Regions from separate parts of the Denitratimonas tolerans genome, predicted to be linked through region 1. Evidence: riboswitches for the same ligand, from Rfam matches in the RefSeq annotation. Region 1 holds a riboswitch; the other holds the start of a gene.

Region 1 (8,885 bases):
GGGCACCAGCCTGAAAAAGCGGGCGAGCTGCACCTTGGGCATCGCGTGCAGCCGCGGCTGCTGCTGGCGCATGTCGATCACCGGCAGGCTCGCGGTCGCAAACAGGATCGCCACCACGCTGAACAGCACGAAGCCCTCGCCGGGCAGGCGCAGGAACTGCTGCGCCAGCGCGCCGGCACCGAGGTTGAGCATCATGTAGATGGAGAACAGCGTGCTGCGGTGCCTGGGTTCGGCCGCCGCGTTCAGCCAGCTCTCGATGATGACGTAGAGCCCGACCAGCAGGAGCCCCTGCAGCACGCGCATCGCCAGCCACAGCCCGTAGATCGGCCCGATGGCCTGCACCAGCACGCTGACCACGAGCAGGGTGGTGCAGAACGCGAAGGCGCGAATCTGGCCGATCCGGTGCACCATGCGCGGCACCGTGTAGGTGCCGATCAGGAAGCCGGCGTAGTAGGCCGCGCTGAGCGTGCCGATCATCGCCACGGAAAACCCGAGCGCCTCGCCGCGCAGCGCCACCAGGGTGTGCAGCAGGCCCACCCCCATCAGCAGGAAAATGGTGCTCAGCAGGAGGGGGATGGCGCAGCGGACGGTGGAAAGCATTGGAAAAACCAGTCGTGATCGGATGTGCGGCGGCGCGCGGCGGCGGATGCGATTGCCCGATCCGCCTGGGCTTCGGCCGCGATCGGCCTGCGCACACCTGCGTCCTGCAGGCGGCGGGGAAAAAACCGGATGAAGCCCAGGCGGATCAGGAAACGCGTGGTGCTGCGGCAGGCACCGCAGGCGTTTGGCGAGAATCGGGCAAGGGTAGCAAGGCGCGTCCCAACGCAGGCTGGATGCACCGGCGACCGTCGCGAAGGCTGCGCCCATGCTTGATCCATCGCTACTCACGGAGCCGCCGCCATGCGCACGAGATTGATCGAATCCCTGTTTCTGATCGTCGCATCCGGTTTGGCCGGCACCGCCACACCGCCCCTGCCGGCGCTCGACGCGGCGACGGCCGACGCGACGCCCGTCGCAACGAGCGACGAGGACATCGCCCGTCGCGTCATGCGCGAGCTGCATGACGTGGCTTCGAAGGAACGCGCTCCTGCTCGATCAGGCGCGGCTTCTGGATCAGGCACAGCGCTGGAGTGGGGACGGCGCGCTGGAGTTCGCGCCCACGTTCTGGCGAGCGTCCGGCGAAGATTCCACGCTGGCAGCGATGAGTTCGTATTCTCCCGGCTACACGCTGGACGATCCCCTGCACCCCGCCGTGCCGAAGTCGCTGCGCGACATGCTGCGCACGGAAGCCATTGAAACCCGCGTTGTTGCACACCTCGATGCGGACGCGCCGCTGCAGTGGAGCCACCACTCGGCGCAGGTGCGACTGCGGCTGGACCGCGGATCGGACGACGGCCTGATCGAGGGCATGGCCCTGTACGGCCTGCCGCCGAACGAGGGCTGGTACGCGGAGCTGAGCCAGGTGGGCGCGGACGAATCGGTCGCCACGATGCACCTGAGCCGCTTCGCGCCGGACGACGAGATGGCGCTGCCCGCCCGGGGCACCGCCTTCACCACCCGCCGTGACGCGCCGCTGCGCTGCGGCGTGGACACCAGCGCCGCGGTGCGCGCCGCGATCACCTTCGTCTCCGCGCCGGCGGACGGGGTGACCCTGGACGCCGACGGCTACGCCTACCTCGATCTGGAGGTCGACCAAGGTCGCGGCGAGGGCCTGGCGGTGGGCGACCGGCTCTACCTGGAACAGGATGCGGACAGCGAGGCCCGCATCGCCGGCGAAGGCCGCGTGCGCCAGGTCGGTGCCGACAGCGCGCGCGTGCTGTGGCGCACCTACCGCTGGCTCGGCGCCTGGGAGGAGGATGAAGACGCGGGTGAAGGCGCGGCGCCGGTGAAGGTGGAGCGGTCGGCCCTGCCGGCCGTCGGCCAGCATCTGGTCACGCCGGCCTGGCGGCGGGTGGAGAGCGACCTGTTCGGCGCGCTGCGGGGGCGCTGAGCCACAGGATCACGCGGCCCGCACCTTTCCGGTCCCGCGCTGCGGCGCGCCGCCGGCTGCGCTCAGGCCAGCAGCGCCTTGATCCGCTCGCGGTCGTAGCCGCTCCAGCTGCCGCGGTCGGACTCCACCACCGGAGCGCTGCGATAGCCCAGGCCGACCAGGCGCGCGAGCGCGGCGCGGTCCTGCATCAGGTCCACCAGGGCGTACTCGATGCCGAGGATCTCCAGGTCGCGGCGGGTGGACTCGCACTGCGGGCAGTCGGGCTTGGAATAGACGGTAACGTTCACGGATGGCACCTCGTTGGGTGGACGGCCGGCGCGCGCGGCGGTGCCGGCCGGAGGCTCGAAAATTTCGGGAAAGTGGAACGGGCGGCGGGCGACGTCAGAAATCGACGGCGAACACTTCGTCCTCGTCGTCGCGCTTCATCACGCCGACCTTGTACTGGGCGGTGTCCTCCTCCTGGTTGGAGGCCTGGATCTTGCTCATGTCGAGCCAGTTCTCCATGTAGGCGAGCGGGTTCCGCGTGACGATCGGGAAGCGCGCGGCGTCTTCGAGGTGGAAGAAGCGGATCACGTCGGTGGCGCTGAAGTAGACCCAGTCCTTCATCATCCGGCAGGTGACGCCGGTCAGCTCGCGGCCTTCGGAAAACGCGTAGTCGGTCCATTCGACTTCGCTTTCCACCACCTCGTTGACGATGGCGACGATCTTCTCGCGGCAGTCGGCGAAGGCCTGGCGGCCGCGCGGGGTCTTGTAGAGCGACTTGAGCACTTCCTTGCCGTACTGCACGTGCACTTCGAACTCGTCCTGGGCGATCTTCTGGATCGCCTTGCCGATGGGCTGGAACAGGCCGGTGGATTCGCATACGCCGAAGGTGACGGCGAAGGAGGCCATGAACTGGATGCGCTCCATGCACAGCAGGGTCACGATGAAGAGATAGATCGCGTTGTAGGTGGCCTGGTCGTTCGGGCGCGCGCCGCGGGCGTAGTCCAGGCTCACCGCCAGCGCCGCGTCGAAGGCTTCGCCCACGGTCTTGAGCCGCGCCATGGCCTCCTTGACCGCGAGGATCTCGCTGAGGATGTCGTCGGGGCTGTCGAAGCTGTTGCGCACGATCTCCGAGTAGGTGGCCGCGTGCACGATCTCGTTGCGGGTGATCTCCACCCAGCCGGCCCAGGCCTCCGAGCTGGTGCACACCGGCGCCAGCACGGCGGCGATGGAGTGCGCCGCCACGCTGTCGGCCTCCCACTGCCAGGCCAGCGTCTTCACCATCATGTCGTAGGTGGCCCTGTCGCAGGTCTTGAACTGCACGTTGCAGGGCGCGTAGTCGAACTCGTTCTCGTCCCAGTCCTGGCTTTTCAGGGTCTTGTAGAGCTTCCACAGCGCCGGGAAATGCTTGTTTATGGTGTCGAACAGGCCCGGGTCGGTGCCCAGGATGATTTCCGGGGCCTCGTAGTCGGTCTTCTCGGTATTGAAGATCTTGCCGGGCAGGGCGGGCGTCATGGAGGTTTCCTTCGAACGGGAGGCGGCCGGCGTCACAGCGTGCAGCCTTCGCAGGCGCCGGCGTCGCCCGCCTCGCTCATGCGTCCGCCGTCGCTCACCGAAACGCCCGAGGCGACGTTGGAGTTGTAGTAGTAGCGGGTCTTGATGCCGTACTTGAACATCGCGAAGTACTGCGCCAGCAGATCCTTGCTGCCCACCTTCTCGTCGCCGCGGATGCGCCGCCACAGGTCGGCGGAGATGGCCTGGTCGGTGAACTTCTGGAACACCGCGTAGGCCTTGAGCATGTCCACTTCCGCGATGTCCCAGGCCGACTGGTACATGCAGGCGTCATCGTCGCTGTCCGGTGCGGCCCAGCGGATGGTGACGTTGCCGTCGGTCTTGCCCAGCGTCGCGTCGCGCACCGGATAGATGGAGTTGGGCTGGCCCAGCGCCTTGGAGGAGGACTCCCCCGGCATGAAGGCGACCAGGCAGGAGTGGCCGATGCCGCCGGTCGCGATGATCTCGCGCCGCAGCGCCTCCCAGTCGTAGCGGTAGCGGAAGTCGCCGAGCGCGTCGACGCTGCGGTTGTAGGTGTCGATCGGCAGCCAGCCGTCCACCCAGCGGGTCTTGTGGATCCAGCGCGGCAGCCCGCGCTCGCGCGCCACGCGCAGCGAGGCGCGGATCGCGAAGTACATGTGCCGCTCGGCGATGCGGTGCAGCTCCTCGCGGCCCTCCGGGGTGTCGAAGCGCAGCTTCTTGCGCGCCATCGTCGTGGCCACGCCCATCAGGCCGATGCCGGCGTTCATGCGCGCCTTCGCGGTGACGCCGATGTGCGGCAGCGCGTAGTGGCTGTGTTCGATGCAGTAGTCGATCATCCTGAGGGTGAGGTACATCGCCTCCTCGTAGGCGGCATCGTCGTCCTCGGGGAGGTTGTCGCAGGCGATCGCGCCCAGCGAGCACAGCGCCACCTCCGGCTCGGCGTAGGTTTCCAGGATGCGGCTGACGACGAAGGTCTCGCCCGCCTCGCTGGTGACCTGTTCGCCTTCTTTGAGCTCGCCGGCGAAGATGCTCCGGCCGTTGCGGGTCAGCGCGGCGCTGAAGTCGAGCCGGCGGCGCTCGCCGCCCAGCAGCTCCACCTCGATCCAGCCCACCTCGCGATCCGAATACAGGTCGCGCATGTCCCGGTAGGGCCGGTTCGGCTCGCAGATTTCCAGGCACAGGTTGGAGGAGTGGATCGGCTCCTTGAACGGCGTGTGGCGGTTCATCTCGTCGATGTTCGCAAGGTAGGCCACGCCGGTTTCCAGCGCCTCGTTGAGCGAGGTGAGCAGCAGCTCGCGCGGCTGGAACCACTCCTTGCGGAACGCCGGATCGGCTTCCAGGCGCTCGTACTCGCGGCGGAAGCCTTCCGCGTCGTCGCTGAAGAACAGCGCGGTCAGGCGCGGCGCGGTGTAGACGTTGAAGGAAAACGCGCGCTCGTTCTTCGCGGCTTTTTCCGCGAACAGGCGGTTGGTCACCAGGGCGTAGTGCAGGTCGCGGTTCTTGCGGTCCTCGGTGCTGCGCGGATTGCGCAGGTGCGCGATGACCTCGGCCTCCGGGTCGAACCCCGAGTAGTAGGTGGTGCAGGCGCCGCCGCGCCCGGCCTGCATGTTGGCGTGCACCGCCTTGCCCAGCGCCGCGTAGTAGGGCAGCTTGCCCATGTGCTCGATCAGCCCGCCGCGCACCGGATCGCCCTTGCTGCGGGTGACGAGGTGGCTGCCGATGCCGGCCGAGGAGGCCGTCATGCGGTAGGCGATGTGGTCGCCGATCGCAAGCGAAGCCTCGCTGTCGCCGGCAACGTACAGGCAGCACGAGGCGAAGCCGCGCAGGCGGGTGCCGAGGTTGACGTAGTTGGGCGTCGGCGCGGAGATCTTCTTCTCCGCGAAGGCGCGATAGAAGCGCCGCACCAGGTCGATGCGCGCGTCCCTCGGCGCCTGCTCGGCGAGCGCCATCGCCATGCGCAGGTAAACGAACTGCTGGGTCTCGTACTCCTGCCCGGTGGCGCGGTTCTGCAGGCTGTACTTGCGGCGGATGTAGTGCAGCGCGAAGTGCGGGGTGTCGTAGTCGCGCGCGTGGTCGATGATGCCCTCCAGCGCCGCGTAGTCGTCCGCGTCGTAGTCGAGCCGCACCATCACGCCGTCGGCCACCATGCGCGCGTGCAGCTGCGCGACGGTGGGAATGCCCGCGCCGTGGATGCTCTTGTGCAGGTGCGGCGCATACAGCCTTCCGGCCATGCGGTAGTACGACCAGGTGCCCATGTCCAGGCAGTTCTGGATCAGCTTTTCCTGCAGCTCGGCGCTGGACACCGTTTCGGGCATCGCGCTCATCACGTTGATGACGATGCGGCTCCAGTCCACCTTGTCGCCGAACGCCGAGGCCGCCCACTCGCCCCAGCCGTTGAGCTTGCGCGGGATGTAGGGCTCGGTGCTGCCATCGCGCTTGCGGATGGTGCGCGAGAACGCGGGGCGCTGCGCGGGCGCGGGCGGCTCGGCCGGCGGCGCAGCGGGCGGCTCGCCTTCGTTCAGGGAAAGCAGTTCGGTCAGATCCATCGCTGGCATGTGCATCTCTCCTGCGGCCAGACGGCCGCACACGGTCCAGAACCTGCTCCCTCGCGCAGGGCGTGTGGATCGTGCTTCGGCGAATGCGTGCGCCGGCGCGCGGACCTTCGTCACGCGCCTGCGACACGCCTCCCCGCGGAAGCGGTCACCTGCGCCGGGCGTGGTATCAGCATCGGTCATCGGCGTCTCACCGCCTGAGACCGGGCCTTTCCCGGCGTGTCGGCAGGTCTTCGGACTCGCGGACGCGGGCTCTCGCCCTCCTACTCGGCTTGGCTTCCCAGGTGCTGCGACCCAGTGCCGTTGACGCCTTTCGCTTCCACTTACCGCTGCGGGGCAGTTCCGGGTTTGCACCGGATTCCCTATTCAGCCTGCCCGCGCTGCACCGCGGGCCAGGACACCGACCGACACAAGATATTGGGGTGAACTGGCCGCGTCAACACAAGATGGACCCATGCGGCGCGCACGGAGCGACATCATCGGAAAGTGCGCCAGCTGCCCTCGGCGGCGCGCGCATACGGGTGCGCGCCGCGCGTCCGCGGCGGGAGTCAGGCGGTACCGGATCGGGCGCGGATCACGGGCGCGCGGGCCACGCCCGGCTCACCCGCACTTGCTGTATCCGCAGTTCAGGCAGGTGGCGCAGCCGTCGAGGATGACCAGCGCCTTGGCGCTGCACTTGTGGCAAATCGTGGCGGAAGGCGGGAAGCTCGCGCCTTCGCCGGTGACCTCGATGTCTTCCGAATCGCCGGGGGCGGCGTCCGAGGCGGGCACCGGCGCGGTCAGGGTGCCGGCGTCAGGCTTTTTTTTTGAGCGGTCCTCGACGGCACGGCGCTTTTCCGCGATCAGGGCGCGCTGTTCGTCGCTCAGATCCGGGTCGTGCATGAGGCCGATGGCCTTGAGGTGGTCCTCGATGATGCCGCCCAGGTCGGCCACCAGCGAGGGCATGTAGACGCCGCCGCCCTTGAAGTAGCCGCCGCGCGGATCGAACACGGCCTTCATCTCCTCCACCAGGAAGGTGACGTCGCCACCCTTGCGGAACACCGCGGACATGATGCGGGTAAGCGCCACGATCCACTGGAAGTGCTCCATCGACTTGGAGTTGATGAAGATCTCGAACGGACGGCGCTGCTCGTGCTCGGTGCCGGGATTGAGCACGATGTCGTTGATGGTGACGTACATGGCGTGTTCGACCAGCGGCGGCTTGATCTTGTAGGTGCTGCCGATCAGGACTTCCGGGCGCTTGATGCGCTCGTGCATCTGGATCACGTTGTCTTCCGGCTCGGCGGCCGGCGCGCTGGTGGCGGCGGGAAGCTCCCTGGCCGTGTCTTCGGGACGAAGGACGGCGTATCCCTTGATCTTCTGGGTGATCCTGACGGTCATGTAACGAAACTCCGGTCAAACGGTGCTGCATGGATTCGGATGCCGCGGCGGGCGCGTCGGCGCGGCTGGAACCGGGACGCACGGGGCGCGTCTGCGCGCGCCGCCGTGCTCCGGCGCAGGGCATTCAGAACTTGCCGTAATAGCCTTCCTTCAGGGCATCGAACAGGTTGGCGGCGGTGTGCAATTCGCCGTCGTACTCGATCTCTTCGTTGCCTTTCACTTCCACCACCGAGCCGTCTTCCAGCTCGAAGCGATAGACGGTGCTTTCCAGATCGGACTCCTTCACCAGCACGCCCTGGAAGGCGGCGGGGTTGAAGCGGAAGGTGGTGCAGCCCTTCAGCCCCTGCTGCCAGGCGTAGCGGTAGATGTCCTTGAACTCCTCGTAGGGGTAGTCGGTGGGGACATTGGCGGTCTTGGAGATGGAGGAGTCGACCCACTTCTGCGCCGCAGCCTGCACGTCCACGTGCTCCTTCGGGCTGATGTCGTCGGCGGCGATGAAGTAGTCGGGGAGCCTGGCGGCAGCGTCCTCGGCGTAAGGCATCGCCTTCGGATTGACCAGCTCGCGGTAGGCCAGGAGCTCGTAGGACCACACGTCGACCTTTTCCTTGGTCTTCTTGCCTTCGCGGATCACGTTGCGGCTGTAGTGGTGGGCGAAGCTGGGCTCGATGCCGTTGGAGGCGTTGTTGGCCAGCGACAGCGAGATGGTACCGGTGGGCGCGATCGAACTGTGGTGGGTGAAGCGGCAGCCGGTTTCGGCCAGCGCCTCGACCAGCTCGGGTGCCACCTCGGCGACCTGCTGCATGTAGCGGCTGTACTTGGCGTGCAGCACGCGGCCGGGAATTTCCTGGCCGACCTTCCAGCCGTCGCGCACCATTTCCGGGCGCTTGCGCAGCATCGCGGCGTCGACGGTGAAGAGCACGTCCATGATCGGTGCCGGACCCTTTTCCCGCGCCAACGCCAGGCCGGTTTCCCAGCCGGCCAGCGCCATCTCGCGCGAAACGCGCTCGGTGAACTCGCAGCTCTCGGGGCTGCCGTACTTCATGCGCAGCAGGGTGAGCGTGCTGCCGAGGCCGAGGAAGCCCATGCCGTGGCGGCGCTTGTGGAGGATTTCCTCGCGCTGGCGCTCCAGCGGCAGCCCGTTGACCTCGACCACGTTGTCGAGCATGCGGGTGAACACGCGCACCACTTCCCGGTATTCGTCCCAGTCGAAGGAGGCGCGCTCGGTGAAGGGATGGCGCACGAACTTGGTGAGGTTGACCGAGCCCAGCAGGCAGGCACCATAGGGCGGCAGGGGCTGTTCGCCGCAGGGGTTGGTCGCGCGGATGTTCTCGCACCACCAGTTGTTGTTCATCTCGTTGACGCGGTCGATCAGGATGAAGCCCGGCTCGGCGTAGTCGTAGGTGGATACCATGATCATGTCCCACAGGTGCCGCGCCTTGATGTGGCCG
Region 2 (8,885 bases), on a different contig from region 1:
ACCGAGACGTTGACGGCCACGCTGAGGTCGAGCACGCCCAGGTCGCGCCATTCGCACAGGCGATGGCAGGCTTCCGCCAGCACCCATTCGCCGATCGGCAGGATCAGCCCGGCCTCCTCGGCCAGCGGGATGAAGGTGGCCGGCGGAATCATGCCGAACTCTTCGCTGTCCCAGCGCAGCAGCGCTTCAACCCCGCTGATGCGCCCGTCGAACAGCGACTGGCGCGGCTGGAACTCCAGATACAGCTCCTCGCGGTCCAGCGCCCGGCGCAGCGCGGCGGTCAGGGTGGCACGACGCCGCACCTCGGCGTCCATGGCCTCGTCGTAGAACTGGAAGTTGTTGCGCCCGCGCTCCTTGGCGCGATACATCGCGGCGTCGGCGAACTTCAGCAGATCGGTCGGCACCTGGCCATGATCGGGAAACATGGAAATCCCGATCGACGGCGTGATCACGATGTCGCCGTGGCCTTCGGTCAGGATCGGTTCGCCGAACGCCGCCAGCACCGCCTCGGCCATGCCCTTCACCGCATCGCGGTCGTTGGCGTCCTCCATCACGATGGTGAACTCGTCGCCACCCAGGCGCGCCACGGTGTCCGAGCTGCCCACCACGCCCAGGAGGCGCGCTGCGGATGCCTTGAGGATGCGGTCGCCGGCGGCATGGCCGAGCGAGTCATTGATGACCTTGAAGTGGTCCAGATCCAGGAACAGCACCGCGACGCCGTATCCGTGGCGGCGCGCCCGCACCACGGCGCGTGACAGGCGCTCGGTCAGGAGGCTGCGGTTGGGCAGGCCGGTCAGGGTGTCGTAGTTGGCCAGGTAGCGCAGCTCCTGTTCGGCGCGCTTCTTGTCGGTGATGTCGTTGACCACCCACACGAAGTGGCTGCGAACGCCCAGCTCGTCGCGAACTTCGGTCTGCTCGATCCAGCCCAGGAACTGCTCGCCATCGGCGCGCCGCAGCCACATCTCGCCGCGGAAGTGGCCCTTGGCGACCAGTCCTTCGCGCGCCAGGCGATAGAACTCGGGGGAGTGCTGGCCGCTCTCCAGCAGGCTGTCGGGCATCCCGACGACGTCCTGCTCGGGGTAGCCGGTGATGCGCGAAAACGCCGGATTCACCGAGACGAAGCGGAAGTTGAGGTCAACCACCGCCACCGCCTCGTTCATGCTGCGCAGCACTTCGGACGCGGTCCGCCGCTCGCGCTCGGCCTGCCGGATGGCGGTCACGTCGTGCGCGGTGCCGGCCACGCGCAGCGGGTTGGATTCGCTATCGCGCTCGACCACCTTGCCGCGCGAACGCACCCAGATCCATTCGTTGTAGGCGTTGCGGATGCGGTGCTCGGATTCGAATGACGCGGTCTTGCCGGCGAGGTGGTCGTACATCAGCTTGTGCACCCGCGGCAGGTCGTCCGGGTGGATGGCCTCGCTGCGCCACTCTTCGGTCGTCAGCAGCTCTTCTTCCGGCGTGTGCAGCAGCTGGTCGGAACCGATGCGGTGCAGCCGGTTGCTGCGCAGGTCCCAGTCCCAGAACGAGTCGCCCGCGCCCCAGAGCGACAGCTTCAGCCGATCCTCGCGCTCGCGGATCTGCGCCAGCAGGTCGGCGCGGACCGCGGCGCGCTGGCGCTGGTGCCGCCACAGGACGAGCACCAGACCCAGCCCCAGCAGCCAGTAGACACCGTGGGCCGCGGATGATCGCCACCACGGCGGCACCACGGTGACCGGCACATTCAGCTCGCCCGAGCTCCAGATGCCATCGTGGTTGGTGGCGCGAACGCGAAAGGCGTAGCGGCCTGCCGGCAGGTTGGTGTAGACCGCCATGGGATTCGGCGCGGGCGGGCTGAAGTCCGCATCGAATCCGTCCAGCCGATAGGAATACAGGTTGATCTCCGGCGAGGTGTAGTCCAGCGCCGCGAAGCCCAGGCTCAGCACCTGGTCCTGCTGGGAAAACACCACCGGCGCGGAGCGGTTGAACGGCCCTATCAGGGCGTGGCGACCGCTGCCATGCCAGCTCAGCACCACGGGGGCGTCGAAGCGGCTGCGCTGCACCCGCGCCGGATCGATCAGGTTGAAGCCGCGGATTCCGCCGAAGGCGATCTGCCCGTCGCGCAGCGTCGCCACCGCGCCACCGTTGAACTCCAGATCCTGAAGCCCTGCGCTCAGCCCGAATCGCACCGCATTCCCATCGCCCCGGTCCAGCCGCACCAGGCCGTCATTGCCGCTCAGCCAGAGACGGCCCCGGGAGTCCTCGGCGATCGCATAGACGACCGACGGCATGCCCGTCGCCAAGATCGGCCAATTGCGAAACGTCATCATGCCATCCGGCCCCTCGACCACCTGATCCAGCCCGCGATGGCTGCCGATCCAGAGCGTGCCGTCGCGGGTCTCGTAGATGGCGCGCACGATGCTGCCCGAAAGCGAGTCGGGGCGCGCCGGATCGTGCGTGAAACTGCGGAAGTTCCCGCTCGACGGATCGCGCACGCTCAGGCCGGCCATTCCGCCCACCCACAGCCGCCCCCGCGAATCCTCGTGGATGGCCATGATCCGCCCCTGCTGCTGGGTCCCTTCGACGCCCGGACGCGGCTCGAACAGGGTCCGATCGCCGCTATGGGGTTCGTAGCGCATCAGCCCGCGGTTGCCATAGCCGATCCACAGCGCACCGTCGCGGCCGCGCTCGATCGCCCGCATCGGCAGCGGGCCGCCGCCCTCCTCGAGCATCACCGCAGTCGCCCGGCGGGTGCCCGGATCGAACTGGAAAAGCCCCATGCTGCTGGCGATCCAGTAGGCACCATCGTTGCCGGGCGCAAGCCCGGCGACGGTCGGCGCGACCAGCGCGCGGCCCGAACCGCTCGCCAGTGCGAAGGCGGCGTCGAAAGACTCGAACTCGTCGCGCAGCGGGTCGTAGCGGCGCAGACCGCCCTGGGTGCCCAGCCACAGGCTGCCGTCGTCGCCTTCGACCAGGCTGCGCACCACGTTGCCGGTGAGCGGATCGCGCGCCGGGTCGAGATCGAACACGGCCCGGAACGGGGTGCCGGCCGCCGGCGTGGTCACCACGCCGCGCACGTGGCTGCCCGCCCACAGCAGATCGGAGCGATCGATCATCAGCCGCGGCAGCCCGGCTTCGGCCAGCATGCCGTCAACCCAGGGATTGATCGGAATCGATACCGCGTCGCGCGTGGCCGGATCCATGTACCAGAGGTTTCCACGGGCCACCGACAGCCAGAGCGTGCCGTCGCCGGACTGCGCCAGCGCGATCACCTCGCAGCAGGCACCGTCCGACGCCCGCGGCGCGCTGGGCCAGACGACTTCGGCCGCGTCGGAGCCGACCGGCTTGCGGCGCAGTCCGGAGGGCGTCCCGATCCAGAGGGTTCCGGACGCATCCACCAGCAGCGCGCGCGCGCCTTCCACGGAGAACCGCTCGGCCCGGCCCTGGCCGGCCTCGATCCGATAGATCCCGTGGCCGGCGGCGACCCAGACATCGCCTTGGCCATCGAGCGCGAGGGCATTGACGGTGCGGGTAATGCCGGTGCTGCCACCGCCGGTCAGGATCTGCTCGAAGGCGAGCACCTGGCGATACTGGCCGGACTGTTCATCGACCAGTCCGATCCCGCCCGGACGCGCGACCCAGAGCCCGACGCCGGCCTGATACAGGAGCGCGTCGATCTGGGCCGCCGCCATCGCACCCTGGCTGGGTGCGAGCGGCACCGGCGTGACGCTGCGACGCGCGGGATCGATCACGAAAAGCCCGTCGCGCAAGGTGCCCACGTAGAGCGCACCGCGCGCGTCCTCCGCCAGCGCCTGGGCAAAGCTCGGCAACGCGCTGTCGATGCCCGTCAGGATGTCGAGGGTGACGAAGGTGTAACCGTCGAAGCGATGCAGCGCGCCCTGGGTGGCCACCCACACGAAGCCTTCACGATCCTGGAGAAATGCCGTGACCGTGCTCTGCAGCAACCCCTGGCGACTGTCGAGCGTGCGGAAGTAGTAGTCACGCACCACGGCCAGTCCAACCGCGGGCGCAAGCGCCACTCCCAGCGCCAGCAGCACCACGGCTCGGCGGAAGAGCCGCGCGACCATGTCAGGTTTCCCCTCGAACATGCCGTATCGACCACGCGCAAATCGAGGTTCAGTGTAGGGTGCGCCTGTCGCGCCAGCAACAGATTGCCGCCGCTGCGGAAATGTGCCGGAGGGCGCGTGCTCCAGCGGCCATCGGTCGAACGCGCTGGCATACTGTCGCCCCCTTTTTCCGGCCACCGCCCGTGATCGACGCCGCCACCTTCCAGTCCTTCGCCGCCGCCGGCCATACCCGCATCCCGGTGGTGCGGGAAGTGCTGTCGGATCTGGACACGCCGCTGTCGGTCTACCTCAAGCTGGCCGACGGCCCGCACACCTACCTGTTCGAGTCGGTCGAGGGCGGCGAGCGTTTCGGGCGCTATTCGATCATCGGCCTGCCGGCGCGGCGAGTGTATGCGGTGCGCGGCCAGATGCTGGAAACGATCGAACACGGCGAAGTGGTGGCACGGCGCGAAGTCGCCGATCCGCTGGCCGAGGTCGAAGCGCTGCGCCTGGCCCATTCGGTGCCCAGGATCGACGGCCTGCCCGGCTTCACCGGCGGCCTGGTCGGCTGGTTCGGCTTCGAGTGCGTGGAGTACGTGGAGCCGCGCCTGGGCCGGGGTCACGCGCCCGACGAACTGGGTACGCCCGATATCTTCCTGATGCTGTCCGAGGAGCTGGCGGTATTCGACAGCCTCAAGGGACGCCTCTACCTCATCGTGCACGCCGACCCGGCCGAGCCGCAGGCCTGGGCGCGCGCCAACCGGCGCCTGGAGTCGCTCGAACACCGCCTGCGCCACGGCGGCGCGCCCTATCCGGAGACCCTGCACGGCAAGGTGCTGGACGAGGCCGATTTCGTCAGCGGCTTCACCCGCGAGGGTTTCCTCGACGCGGTGCAGCGCTGCCAGGACTACATCCGTGCCGGCGACGCCTTCCAGGTGGTGCTGAGCCAGCGCCTGAGCATCCCGTTCCATGCGCGCCCGGTGGATGTCTACCGCGCGCTGCGGGCGATGAATCCTTCGCCCTACATGTACTTCCTCGACACCGGCACCACCCAGGTGGTGGGCTCTTCGCCCGAGATTCTGGTACGTCTGCAGCACGGCGAAGTCACGGTGCGGCCGATCGCCGGCACCCGCCCGCGCGGGCGCACGCCCGAGGAAGACCTGGCGCTGGAACGCGAGCTCCTGGCCGATCCCAAGGAGCGCGCCGAGCACCTGATGCTGATCGATCTGGGACGCAGCGACGTCGGACGGGTTTCCGCACCCGGCACGGTCGAGGTCGGCGAACGCTTCCTGATCGAGCGCTACAGCCACGTCATGCACATCGTCAGCGAAGTCACCGGAACGCTGCGCGAGGGGCTTTCCTACATGGACGTGCTGCGCGCCACCTTCCCGGCGGGCACGGTGTCCGGCGCGCCCAAGATCCGCGCGCTGGAAATCATCCGCGCGCTGGAGCCGGTCAAGCGCAACATCTATTCGGGCGCGGTCGGCTACCTCGGCTGGCACGGCGACGCCGACACCGCCATCGCGATCCGCACCGCCGTCATCCAGGACGGACGCCTGCATATCCAGGCCGGTGCCGGCATCGTCTACGACTCCGATCCGGAAAGAGAGTGGGACGAAACCATGAACAAGGGCCGCGCCCTGTTCCGCGCCGTGGCGCAGGCGGCCCAGGGGCTTTGATCGCGGCTTTGCGATAGAATCCGCGCCGCTTCAGGTGCTCGGGAAGCCGGTGCGAATCCGGCGCTGCCCCCGCAACGGTAAGCAGGCGTCATTTGCCCACGTCCTTTCGGGGGACAGTCACTGGCCGCAGGGCCGGGAAGGCGGGCGAAGCGGGAGCGATCCCGGCCTGCCAGCCCGGAGACCGGCCTGCAGCGCCGGCGCTGCGCGTCGGCTCCGTTGCGTCGCGGTGGGCGATGCGGACGTGCGCATCGAGCTCCCGTTTCCGGGTTTCGGCGCGGCGTCTGCCAACCACGGCACGCGCCCGCTTTCCTTCCCCGGAGCATGATTCGATGTCCTTTTTTCGTCCCGCCCTTCTTGCCGCGGCGCTCGCGCCCGCGCTCCTCCTGCCTGCCCAGGCCCAGTCCCTGCCGAGGACCGACCCGGTGCTGGTCACCGCCACGCGCCTGGCGCAGCCGCAGTCCGCCTCGCTCGCCGCGGTCAGCGTGATCGACCGCGACGCGATCGACGCCAGCGCCAGCGTCGACGTGCTCGACCTCCTGCGCCGCGTGCCGGGCCTGGACGTGGTGCGCGGCGGCGGGCTCGGTCAACAGACCAGCCTGTTCATCCGCGGCGGCAACTCCAACCACGCCCTGGTCCTGATCGACGGGGTGCGCGTGTCGGCGCTGGGCACCGGGATCTATCCCTGGGAGCAGCTGCCGCTGTCGGCGATCGAGCGCATCGAGATCGTGCGCGGGCCGCGCGCGGCGCTGTGGGGTGCCGATGCGCTCAGCGGCGTGATCCAGATTTTCACCCGCCGCGATGCGGCAAGCCGCGCCGCACTGCGGGCCGGCAACCACGACACCTGGGGCATCGAGGCGGGTGCGGGCGCGCGCTCGGCGCGCGGCGGCTTCGGCCTCAGCGCCGGCTGGCTCGACACCCGCGGCACCGACGCCACCACGCCCTCGAACTGGAGCCATGACCCGGACCGCGACGGTGCGCTCTACCGCACGCTTGCGGCGCACGGCGACCTGGCGCTGGGCAGCCAGCAGGTCGAAGCCAGCCTGCTGCACGGCGACAACGACATCGAGTTCGACCAGGGCCGATCCAACACCCGCCAGGACGTGTTCGGGCTGGCGCTGGGCGGCGGGCTTGGCGCGGACTGGAGCCATCGCTTCAGCCTCAGCGGCAGCCGCGACCGGCTCGACACCCCGGACGCCGTCACGCGCTACCTCTCGCGCCGGCGCCAGGCCGACTGGCAGCACAGCCTCACGACCGGCACGCAGGGTGCCCTGACCCTCGGGCTGTCCTGGCTGAGCGAGCGCGGCCGGCAGATGGACACCGCCGCCGGCAGCGACGTGTACGGGCAATCGCGCCACACCCGCGCCGCCTTCGCCGCCTGGCAGGGCCGCATCGATGCGCATGCGTTCGAGTTTTCAGGTCGCTACGACGACAACAGCGTCTACGGCAGCGAGTCGAGCTTCGCCGGGGCCTGGGGCTGGGAGCTGACCGGCGCGCTGCGGCTGTCGGCAAGCTGGGGCCAGGGCTTCCGCGCACCGACCATGAACGAGCTGTACTCGCCCGGCTGGGGCGGCTGGTACGCCGGCAATCCCGCGCTGGCTCCGGAGCGTTCGGAAAGCACCGAGCTGGCGCTGCGCCTGACCTCGGGCGCGGCGAGCGAAGTGTCTCTGCGCGCCTTCCGCAACGCCCTCGACCAGCTGATCGACTTCAGCGGCGCGCAGGCCCAGGCGATCAACGTGGCGCGCGCGCGCACCGACGGTGCCGAACTCGAGTGGCGCTGGCAGCCCGTGGGCTGGAACGTCGAGGCCAGCGCCACCTGGCAGGATCCGCAGAACCGCGATACCGGCGAGGCGCTGCTGCGGCGCCCGGCGCGCAAGGCCAGCGCGCTCGTGGAGCGGGTGTTCGACGGCGGCCAACGCCTGGGCGTGGAAGCCCACGCGGCCTCCGAGCGGCCCGACTTCGGCACCCGCCTGGCCGGTTACGGCGTGCTGTCGGCGCGCGCCAGCCTGCCGCTGTCGGCCGGCCTGTGGCTGGATGCGCGCATCGACAACCTGCTCGATCGCGACTATGTCCTGGTGGACGGCTACCGCACGCCCGGCCCCACCGCGCTGTTGAGCCTGCGCTGGCAGGCGCGCTGACAATCAACCCGCCGGGTTGAGCGAATGACGCGGCCAGGGAAGGCCGCCGCCCCGCCGACCCGCCCACGGTCGGATTCGCGCAGGTTTCTCGATTCACCCCGCTGCGGCACGCGGAGATTTTCTCCCGCCGTTTGCGCGGGGCTTGATCTGTGACGCGCATCATAGAATGATTCGCTCAACGCACAGGGGGGCGGACCGGCATGCACACATCGGGCACAGAGGCACGCCGAAGCGCGTCTGCCGAAGGAAACAGGATCGCCGCGCGCGGCTTTCCGCCGCGGCGCCGGGCCGTGCTTGAAGGCATTTTCGGATTTTTCCGGGACGAGTTTTCCCGCGCGCTGGAATCGATGCTCAACGAGCTCGAGCAGCAGTTGTTCCGCAGTGCCGAGCACGCCCGCAGCAACGAGGTGCAGCGCGCCCTGCTGGAATCACGCAAACGCATCAGCGCCAATCGCACCCACCTTGCTCCGGCCATGCTCGAACGGATCGAGGAGGCCTTGGCAAGCCTGCCCGAACCGGTGAAGGCCGACGTGCCGGAGGCCGCGCCGCCGCCGTTCTCGGCGCTGGCCCTGGTCGATACGGGGGCGATGGATGAAACCGTGGCGCTGCGTGAAATCGCCACGCGGGCGGAAATCCGCAACAGCCTGCCGCTGTTTCTTCTGGGCCAGCGCCTGGGCGTGGTGGCCGGTCGTCCCGCGTTCGACGCCGAGCGCCTGCCCATCGGTCCGCGCCAGCTGTGCCGGATGCTGGGTGAGTCCATCGCCGTGTTCGATCTGGACGCCAGCCAGCGCGGCGTCGTGTTCGGCCAGTTCGATCGCAGCGTGATGCAGTTTTTCGGCGAGTTTCTCGAAACCCTGAACAACTACCTCATCCAGCAGAAGATCCTGCCGCACCTGACCTACGTGGCACCGCGCAACAGGAACCCGCAGCGCGGCCGCGATGCGCCGACGGCGTCGCCCGGGCCCAGGCCCGGGATGGATCCGGCCGCGGCAGGGCCCGCTGGCGGCAGAGCCGCGGCGCAGGCATCC

What was found. Region 1 has a riboswitch for cobalamin ahead of WB794_RS10855 (ribonucleoside-diphosphate reductase subunit alpha). Riboswitches for the same ligand answer to the same signal wherever they lie in the genome.
Region 2: it holds a riboswitch for cobalamin, as region 1 does, so the genes downstream of both, WB794_RS12740 (TonB-dependent receptor domain-containing protein) here and WB794_RS10855 (ribonucleoside-diphosphate reductase subunit alpha) in region 1, are expected to answer to the same signal.

What each region holds. Positions count from the first base shown of each region.
Region 1 is NZ_JBBDHC010000016.1:20,483-29,367, reverse strand. It holds gene WB794_RS10880 (MFS transporter) at 1-600, opposite strand, end outside; gene WB794_RS10875 (hypothetical protein) at 885-1,034, opposite strand; gene WB794_RS10870 (hypothetical protein) at 1,061-1,990, shown strand; gene WB794_RS10865 (glutaredoxin family protein) at 2,053-2,277, opposite strand; gene WB794_RS10860 (ribonucleotide-diphosphate reductase subunit beta) at 2,372-3,487, opposite strand; gene WB794_RS10855 (ribonucleoside-diphosphate reductase subunit alpha) at 3,520-6,060, opposite strand; cobalamin riboswitch at 6,265-6,477, opposite strand; gene WB794_RS10850 (TSCPD domain-containing protein) at 6,658-7,437, opposite strand; gene WB794_RS10845 (adenosylcobalamin-dependent ribonucleoside-diphosphate reductase) at 7,562-8,885, opposite strand, start outside.
Region 2 is NZ_JBBDHC010000022.1:23,713-32,597, reverse strand. It holds gene WB794_RS12750 (EAL domain-containing protein) at 1-4,064, opposite strand, end outside; gene trpE (anthranilate synthase component I) at 4,247-5,722, shown strand; cobalamin riboswitch at 5,738-5,926, shown strand; gene WB794_RS12740 (TonB-dependent receptor domain-containing protein) at 6,052-7,857, shown strand; gene WB794_RS12735 (DUF1631 family protein) at 8,058-8,885, shown strand, end outside.